DNA from 2 places in the Streptomyces sp. NPDC002884 genome. Region 1 is predicted to be linked to the other one. Evidence: riboswitches for the same ligand, from Rfam matches in the RefSeq annotation. Region 1 holds a riboswitch; the other holds the start of a gene.
The links. A riboswitch is a leader RNA that binds a small molecule or an ion and turns the genes downstream of it on or off. The one in region 1 is predicted to bind ZMP and ZTP.
Positions count from the first base shown of each region.

Region 2: it holds a riboswitch for ZMP and ZTP, as region 1 does, so the genes downstream of both, ABT070_RS11580 (glycine hydroxymethyltransferase) here and ABT070_RS29570 (bifunctional 5,10-methylenetetrahydrofolate dehydrogenase/5,10-methenyltetrahydrofolate cyclohydrolase) in region 1, are expected to answer to the same signal.

Region 1 is NZ_JBEOVB010000018.1:51,264-56,019, reverse strand. It holds gene ABT070_RS29590 (GAF and ANTAR domain-containing protein) at 1-169, shown strand, start outside; gene ABT070_RS29585 (aromatic acid exporter family protein) at 397-1,446, opposite strand; gene ABT070_RS29580 (PPOX class F420-dependent oxidoreductase) at 1,780-2,187, shown strand; gene ABT070_RS29575 (GNAT family N-acetyltransferase) at 2,184-2,681, shown strand; ZMP/ZTP riboswitch at 2,741-2,829, shown strand; gene ABT070_RS29570 (bifunctional 5,10-methylenetetrahydrofolate dehydrogenase/5,10-methenyltetrahydrofolate cyclohydrolase) at 2,853-3,719, shown strand; gene ABT070_RS29565 (MFS transporter) at 4,140-4,756, shown strand, end outside.
Region 2 is NZ_JBEOVB010000004.1:328,660-333,415, forward strand. It holds gene ABT070_RS11565 (DMT family protein) at 1-234, opposite strand, end outside; gene ABT070_RS11570 (hypothetical protein) at 364-828, shown strand; gene ABT070_RS11575 (glutathionylspermidine synthase family protein) at 861-2,048, shown strand; ZMP/ZTP riboswitch at 2,394-2,482, shown strand; gene ABT070_RS11580 (glycine hydroxymethyltransferase) at 2,523-3,974, shown strand; gene trpS (tryptophan--tRNA ligase) at 4,055-4,756, shown strand, end outside.

The DNA.
Region 1 (4,756 bases):
GGCCGTCGCCACCCGGCACGCCATCGGCGAGGCCATGGGCATCCTCATGGGCCGCCACCACCTCACCGAGGACCAGGCCTTCGACGTGCTGCGCCGCTACTCGCAGGAGAACAACATCAAACTCCGTGAAGTAGCCCGCAAGGTCTGCGAGGGCGGCGGCCTGCCGTAGCCGCGGAGAGGGCGGACGGCCTCCCTGTCTCGTGCAGCGGCCGAGACGGCCTCCCTGGCTCGTGGGCTGAACCAGCGAGGCCTGGCCGGGCCAGCGCCCTGGGGGAACGCCACTGAACCGGCTTGCGCATTCAAGTCCCCAGTCCTGGCCTCCGCACACACCGCACGGCCGCACCGATCCCGCCCCGGGGCCGGCCGGCACCCGGTGCCTGTGCTGTCGCCGGCTGCTCAGCGGCCGGCGAAGTGCGCTTCGCGGTAGTCGTCGAGCCGGTCGAGGACGAGCAGCAGCAGGCCGCGAGACAGACTGTCGTGCCGACCGCTCCGGAGGAGCCCGTCCTGTCCGTCGATCGCCCGGGCCCGGGCGATCGGCTCCGTCGGATCGGCGCCGTCCAGCGCGCGGACCCACGCGTGCCGCACGGCGTCCAGCAACGGGCCGGGGCCGTCCGAGGCGTGACCGGCAGGGGGCTCGGCCGTCGGCGGCCCGTTCGCCGGACGCAGCTGAGAGGTGAGGCAGTGCAGGGGAGCCGCGGTGCGTTCGGCCAGGTGGATGCGGTGTCCGACCTCGTCGAGCGCGGGGGCCGAACGGCGGTGGATCACACTCCAGCGCAGCGCTTTCCGGGCCCGGTCCAGATCCCGTGCGAGGTCGTGGGGCTGCTGCCACAGGCCCATGCCCCGCTCCGCCCCCTGCCCGAGCGGGGGCCGGCCGGAAGGGCGGCCCAGGTCCTTCAGCAGCCGGTCGAGCCGGTCGCGGTAGGCGTCGAGCCGGCCGGACAGGAGGCGGCAGGGGTCGGGAGGCCACAGCAGGGGGCCGAGGAGGACGACCACCGCGATACCGACCAGGTTCTCCAGGACGCGCTGCTCCGGGTAGCCGGAGACGGGGACACCGAAGACGAGCACGGCGCTGACGAGCACCTGCGGACTGGGAACCCCGTCGATGCGCAGCAGCAGACCGGCGAGGTATCCGGCGCTCACCACGAGGGCCAGGGAAAGGGTGGACACGGGAAGCCAGCGCAGGGCGACCGCCGCGATGCCCACCCCCAGCAGGACACCGCCCAGCCGGTAGAGCCCCAGCCGGGGCGCCCACAGCGGGATCCCGGACAGGGTGAACACCGCCGGCAGCACTGCGGCGACGGGGGCACTGCTGATGCCCGCCTCGACCGACAAGTACCACGACAGCGTGGCGCACACGACCATCCGGGCGCCGCCGCGTACCTCCTGCGCGCTCACCCGGCGCAGGCCGCCGGACACCAGGTGTCCCCGGCGGCCGAGGGCGGTCACGGCCGACGGCATCATGCGGCCAGGCCGGAAGTCCCTGCCCCGTACGGCGGCACGAGCACACTCCCCTCCCACAGGCGATGAGACCCGACCAGATTACGAGCCGACCCCACTCCCGCGGGTCTCCGCGCGACGTGTCTCCCGCCCACCGCGTCCGTCTGCCCGCTGCCGGCCGGCGCGGCCGGCGCGGCCGGCGCGGCGGAAGGGGCCGGCCCAGGAGCCCGTCAGGACGTCAGGATCGTGCGGGTCGGGCGCCTCGCCGGACCCGGGCTCAGCCCCCGGACCTAGGTCCCTGATCCGATGCGCGCGTGGCAGGGGACGTGCTTGGCTGCTGCCATGACCGAATTCAGCGCGACCGAGCGTGCGTACCTGGTGGCACAGCGACTGGGGCGCCTGGCGACGGTCGACCCGTCGGGGCAGCCGCAGGCCAATCCCGTGGCGTTCTTCCTGCAGGAGGACGGCACGATCCTGATCGGCGGGTACGCGATGGGACAGACGAAGAAGTGGCGCAATCTTCGCAAGAACCCGAAGGTCGCGCTCGTCGTGGACGACATCGTGAGCCTGCAGCCCTGGAAGGTGCGCGGTGTGGACATCCGTGGCGAGGCCGAACTCCACACCGGTCCCCATGAGCTGGGGCCGCACTTCAGCGAGGAGGTGATCCGCGTCCACCCGAGGCGGATCCACAGCTGGGGCTTCGAGGACCGGCCGGGGTCCGGTACGGGCCGTGTGACGCCGGCGCGATGACCGATCGACGCGAGGTCGTCATCGTCCGCCGGTCGGGTCAGGGACCTTCGGCGGACCGGCTGGCCGAGTTGCTGGCGGCCTACCACCTGCGGACGGAGGCCGAGAAGGGCGTCGGCGTGGCGGATGTGGACGGGCTTCCGGAGCGCTACCGGGCAGAGATCGCGGACCCGTGGGCCGCGTTCGCGGACGATGTCGTGCTGATGGCCCTGAGCGGTGACACGGCCGTGGGCTGCCTCGTGGTGACGGCCCCCGTCGACGGGCGCTCGGAGATCAAAAGACTCTGGACGGACCCGTCATTCCGGGGCCGGGGTGTCGCGTCGGGCCTGGTCGGTGCCGCGCTGGCGCATTCCGCGGAGAACGGCGTCAAGACGGTGCGGCTGTCGGTGTGGAGGTGGCGGACGAGCGCCGTCGCCCTGTACGAGCGCTTCGGCTTCACCGTCGTCGAGTCGTGGGAGACACGGGCCCAACTGATCTGCATGGAGCGTGCCGTGTGACTGGCCACAGCCCTTCGTCCTCGCGGCCGGCGCGTGCCCGTACGCCGTCCACTACAGTGCGAGTGGGCCGTGACTGGCGCTGAGGTGGAGCACCACCGGGGAGCGGTCTGACGAGACGTCGTTGTTGCCGTGCGCCTGGGCGAGTGGTCAACCACACCCCGGAGGGCAACCATGTCCCTGACTCGGACGGCCCAGCTCATGGACGGCACCGGCCCTGCCGGACGCATCGTCGAAGAGGCTGCCGCCAAGGCTGCGGAGATCTCACGGCGCACGGGGACCAGTCCCTGTCTGGCGACGGTGCTGGTCGGAGAGGATCCCGCTTCGGTCACGTACGTCCGTATGAAGCGGGCGCGGTGCGCGAAGGCAGGCATCCGGTCCCGGCACATCGCGCTGCCCGCCACCACCACGACGGCCGAGCTGATCGACACCCTCGCCGGCCTGTCCGAGGATCCGGACGTGCACGGCATCCTGCTCCAGCATCCCTGCGGCCCGCACATCGACGAGCGAGCGGCGTTCGAGGCCATCGCCCCGCAGAAGGACGTCGACGGGGTCACGACGCATTCCTTCGCCGCGATGAGCTTCGCGCTGCCCGGCTTCGTGTCCTGCACCCCGGGCGGGATCATGCGACTGCTGGAGGCCTACGACGTCGACCTCACCGGCAAGCACGCCGTCGTGGTGGGCCGCAGCGCGATTCTCGGCAGACCGGTGGGGATGCTGCTGCTCGCCCAGGACGCGACGGTGACCTACTGCCACTCCCGCACGGCGGACCTCCCGGCGATCGTGCGGGAAGCGGATGTCGTGGTGGCGGCCGTGGGGCGGCCCCGGCTGATCCGGGGCGAGGACGTCAAGCCCGGCGCGGTGGTCATCGACGCCGGGTACAACCCGGGCAACGTGGGCGACGTGGACTTCGACACCGCCCTCACCCGGGCCCGTCTGATCACCCCGGTGCCCGGCGGCGTCGGGCCGATGACCATCGCGGTCCTGCTCGCCCAGACCGTGGACGCCGCCGCGAACCAGCTCGGATTCCAGCACCACTGACCGCTTCCCCGAGCGCACACCCCGGCCGGCCACCCGCTGCCCCGTCCCCCTGGCCGGCCGGGCAACCTCACCGACGGAGCGCCCCGGGCCGGCTGCCGGCCCGGAGCCCGGAGCACCTCGCACGAAGCACCTCGCACGGCCACGGGGCACGAAGCACCTCGCACGGAGCACGAAGCACCTCGCACGGAGCCGAGGTCGGGGGAGTCCGCCCGGCGGAGTGTGACGGAGGCCATAATTCCTGTCGCCCGATCGTGGAATGCGTGAGCCCGTGCCGCGGCTGCATTGCTTGTGGGCCTCCCCTGTCCTGGGGGGCGCACCGGGCAACGGTGGCCGGCGCGACTGGCCACAGGAGCAGGACACCCGTGGTCCCGCCTGCTCCGCCGCATCCGGACCGCCGCCCGCGAAAGGTACTCCCGCTCCATGCCACTGGCCCTGCTGGCCCTTGCACTCGTCGCGTTCGGTATCGGTACGACCGAGTTCGCCACGATGGGGCTGCTGCCCCAGATCGCCGACGGGGTCGGCGTGTCCGTGCCGCACGCCGGCAACATCGTCTCCGCCTACGCGCTCGGCGTCGTCGTCGGCGCCCCCCTGCTGACGGGCATGGGCGCGCGCATCGCCCACAAGCGACTCCTGCTCCTGCTGTCCGGGCTGTTCGTGGTCGGCAACGTCGCGTCCGCCCTCGCGCCCAGCTTCGGTCTGCTGTTCGCCGCACGATTCCTCGCGGGCCTGCCCCACGGAGCGCTGTTCGGCGTGGGCGCCGTCGTCGCCTCCCGGCTGGTCGCCCCCGAACGAGCCGGGCGGGCCGTGTCGAGGATGTTCCTCGGACTCACCATCGCCAACATCGTCGGCGTCCCGGCCGGCACGGCCCTCGGGCAGCAACTGGGCTGGCGGTACGCCTACTGCGCGGTCGCCGTCATCGGTCTCGTCGCCCTCGCCGCGCTGGCCGCCTTCGTCCCCCATCACCCGCGCAGCGACCAGGCCGGCATCCGGCACGAGCTGCGGGCGATGGCGAACAGGCAGGTCGCGCTCGGCCTGGC
Region 2 (4,756 bases), on a different contig from region 1:
GCTGGAGGCGAGGGCCGCCCCCACGGCGTAGATCGGCACCGAGCGCAGCGCGACGATCTGGAACACGAACCCCAGCCCGTCCAGTCCGAGTCCCGCCAGATACCGCCACTGCCGCACCGCCCTCAGCAGCAGCGCCGCGTCCCCTCCGCTCCCGCCGGCGGCCGCCCGCGCCGCCATCGCCTGCAACACCGTGGCCGCACCGAAGCAGACCGCCGCGCCGAGGGCGCACACCATTCCGAAGAGCACGAAAGGACTGTAGGGGAACGGCTGGTGAGCGGGCCGCCTTCGGCCGCTCTCGGCACGGTGTCTAGGCTGACGGCCGGAAATCGTCGTAGGGGCGATGCGGCAACGGGGAGACGGAACATGGCGGACGCGCGTCGCAGACTTCGCTCGGGCACGGTCGTACTCGGCGGCATGGGAGTGCTCGCGGCGGCCCTGTCCGCCTGCTCCTCCGACCCCGACAAGCGCTGCGTCGACCGCGACAGCTACAACCTCACCAAGGGCTACAAGGTCGTCGCCGACAAGAACTGCAAGTCCACCGGTTCCGCCAAGACCGGCAAGACCGGTACGGCCGGCAAGGTCTCCGGTGACGCCTGGTACTACGGCGGCGACAAGAAGGGCTCCTGGGTCGACGGCGGCTCCTTCACCGAGCCGGGCAAGGGGACCGGCTCGACCGGCTCGAGCGGCACCGGCAGCAGCGGCAGCACCAGCAGCACCAGCAGCAGCGGTGGCAGCAGTAGCAGCGGTGGCAGCGGGGTCGACCGGAACGGCTTCGGCGGTGACGGTGACAGCGGCAGCGGCGTCGGCAAGGGCAGCTCCGGCGGCTGAGCGCCCGAGCGGCTGAACAGGACACCGGCACCGTGCGACGTCACAGCATCGAACCCCGCCCCGACTGGCAGCGGACCGTCGAGGACCAGGGCCTCGTCTACCCCCTCACCCGCCACCCCGACGGGGGCCTGCGCCCCTACTGGGACGAGAGCGCGTACTACGTCTTCACCCTCGACGAGGTCGAGGCGCTGGAGGAGACCGTCGAGGAACTGCACACCATGTGCCTGGCGGCCGCCGCCCACCTCGTCGAGTCCGACCGCCTCGCCGACCTCGGCATCACCGACCCGCGGATCGCGGCTGCGGTCGCCGAGGCCTGGCACCGGCGCGCCGAACTCCCGTCCCTCTACGGCCGTTTCGACCTCCGCTACGACGGCACCGGCCCGGCGAAACTCCTGGAGTACAACGCCGACACCCCCACCTCCCTCGTGGAGGCGGCCTCCCCCCAGTGGTTCTGGATGGAGGAACGATTCCCCGGCGCCGACCAGTGGAACTCCCTCCACGAACGGCTGATCGCGGCCTGGAAGAAGCAGGCTCCCCTGCTGCCGCCCGGCAGCCCGCTCCACTTCGCGCACTCCTCGCAGGACGAGCTGGGCGAGGACCTCATGACGGTCGCCTACCTCAAGGAGACCGCCGAGCAGGCGGGCCTGGACACCGACTGGATCTCCATGGAGGAGATCGGCTGGGACTCGCTGTCCGGCCGCTTCGTCGACCGCCGACTCCGCTTCATCCGCAGCTGCTTCAAGCTCTATCCCTGGGAGTGGCTGACCACCGACCGCTTCGCCGGCCATGTCCTCGACACCCTCGACAACGGCGGCGGCACCGGCACGACGATGTGGATCGAACCCGCCTGGAAGATGCTCCTCAGCAACAAGGCGCTGCTGGCCGTCCTGTGGGAGCTGTACCCGGGGCACCCCAACCTCCTCGCCGCCTACCTCGACGGCCCCCGCGAACTGGCGACCACCACCGGCTACGCGGCCAAGCCGCTGCTGGGCCGCGAGGGCGCCGGCGTCACCCTGCACGAACCGGGCGGCGATCCCGCCCCGCACTCCGACGAGGCGCGCTGCTACCAGGAGTTGGCGCCCCTCCCCGCGTTCGACGGCAACCACGTCGTGCTCGGCGCGTGGATGGTGGAGGACGAGTCGGCCGGTCTCGGCATCCGCGAGTCCAGCGGCCCGGTCACGGACGAGTACGCCCGCTTCCTACCCCACGTGATCCTCTAACCCTCCCGGCCTCCCGGCCTCCCGGCCTCCCGGCCTCCCGGCCTCCCGGCCTCCCGGCCTCCCGGCCTCCCGGCCTCCCGGCCTCCCGGCCTCCCGGCGGCCCCTAGCTCCCCACGGCCCCCGGCCCCTCGCCCCCGGCGGCCCCCTCGCCCCCGGCTTCCCGGCCCACGGCCCCCGGCCCCTCGCCCCCGGCCTCCCGGCTCCTCCGGCCGCCGGATCCGGGGTCGCTCCGGATCCACATCCGGGGTCGCTCCGGATCCACTGGAGGCGGGCTCCTGCGCGGGTCCGACGTCGCTCGCATGGTGGACGCCGGACCTTGGGATTCGGGCGTGACCGGTAGGCTGGCGAGCGGGCCGTGACTGGCGCGCTGGGATGGGACGGACCATCGGGGAGCGGCCTGTGAGCGAAGAGTGCCGTGCGCCTGGGCCAGACCGAGAACCGTGACCGCACGCCACGCCCCCGGAGGCCGACGACATGTCCGAGCAGCAGTCCCTCTCCACCGAGTCCACCGCCTTCCGTGCCGCACTCGACGTGATCCGCGCCGTCGAGCCGCGCGTCGCCGACGCCATCGGCCAGGAGGTCCACGACCAGCGCGAGATGCTCAAGCTGATCGCCTCGGAGAACTACGCCTCCCCGGCCACCCTCCTCGCGATGGGCAACTGGTTCAGCGACAAGTACGCCGAGGGCACCATCGGCCGCCGCTTCTACGCCGGCTGCCGCAACGTCGACACCGTCGAGGCGCTGGCCGCCGAGCACGCCCGCGAGCTCTTCGGCGCCCGTCACGCCTACGTCCAGCCGCACTCCGGCATCGACGCCAACCTCGTCGCCTTCTGGTCCGTCCTCGCCGACCGTGTGGAGGCCCCCTTCCTGCAGAAGACCGGCGTCCGCCAGGTCAACGACCTCTCCGAGGCCGACTGGGCCGAGCTGCGCCAGGCCTTCGGCAACCAGCGCATGCTCGGCATGTCCCTGGACGCGGGCGGCCACCTCACCCACGGTTTCCGCCCGAACATCTCCGGAAAGATGTTCGACCAGCGTTCGTACGGCACGGACCCGGCCACCGGCCTGATCGACTACGAGGCGCTGCGTGCCTCGGCCCGCGACTTCAAGCCGCTGATCATCGTCGCGGGCTACTCCGCGTACCCCCGGCTGGTGAACTTCCGGATCATGCGCGAGATCGCCGACGAGGTCGGCGCGACCCTCATGGTCGACATGGCCCACTTCGCCGGCCTGGTCGCGGGCAAGGTCCTGACCGGCGACTTCGACCCGGTCCCGCACGCCCAGATCGTGACGACCACCACCCACAAGTCCCTGCGCGGCCCGCGCGGCGGCATGGTCCTGTGCGACGACTCCCTCAAGGACCAGGTCGACCGCGGCTGCCCGATGGTCCTCGGCGGCCCGCTGCCGCACGTCATGGCCGCCAAGGCGGTCGCCCTGGCGGAGGCCCGCCTGCCGTCCTTCCAGGACTACGCCCAGCGCATCGTCGACAACTCCCGCGCCCTCGCCGAGGGCCTGACGCGGCGCGGCGCGACCCTGGTCACCGGCGGCACGGACAACCACCTGAACCTGATCGACGTCGCCTCCTCCTACGGCCTCACCGGCCGCCAGGCCGAGGCGGCGCTGCTCGACTCGGGCATCGTCACCAACCGCAACGCGATCCCCGCCGACCCGAACGGCGCCTGGTACACCTCCGGCATCCGCGTCGGCACGCCGGCGCTGACGACGAGGGGTCTCGGGACGGCCGAGATGGACGAGGTGGCCGCCCTGATGGACCGGGTCCTCACCACGACGGAGCCGGGCACGACGAAGTCGGGCGCCCCCTCGAAGGCCGCCCACGTCCTGGACGCGAAGGTCGCGGACGAGATCTCCCGGCGGGCGACCGACCTGGTCGCGGGCTTCCCGCTGTACCCGGAGATCGACCTCGGCTGACCCCGGCGGCACCCCGGGCGGCCCCGTGGCCGCCCGGGACCCGTTCCGGGCGGTCTCCGCGCTCTGAGACAATGATGAGCATGGCCTCAGACCGACCCCGCGTGCTCTCCGGAATCCAGCCCACCGCAGGCTCGTTCCACCTCGGCAACTACCTCGGCGCCGTCCGCCAGTGGGTGGCCCTCCAGGAGACCCACGACGCGTTCTACATGGTCGTCGACCTGCACGCGATCACGGTCCCGCAGGACCCGAAGGAGCTCAGCGCGAACACGCGGCTGGCCGCCGCCCAGCTCCTCGCGGCCGGTCTCGACCCGGACCGCTGCACGCTGTTCGTCCAGAGCCACGTCCCCGAGCACGCCCAGCTCGCCTGGGTGATGAACTGTCTCACCGGGTTCGGCGAGGCGAGCCGGATGACCCAGTTCAAGGACAAGTCCGCCAGGCAGGGCGCCGACCGCGCCTCCGTGGGCCTGTTCACGTACCCGATCCTCCAGGTCGCGGACATCCTGCTGTACCAGGCCGACGAGGTCCCGGTGGGTGAGGACCAGCGCCAGCACATCGAGCTGACCCGCGACCTCGCGGAGCGCTTCAACGGCCGCTTCGGCGAGACCTTCACGATCCCGAAGCCGCACATCCTGAAGGAGACGGGCAAGATCTACGACCTCCAGGACCCGTCGATCAAGATGAGCAAGTCGGCGTCCACGCCGAAGGGCCTCATCAACCTGCTCGACGACCCGAAGGCGACCGCGAAGAAGGTCAAGAGCGCGGTCACGGACACCGACACGGTC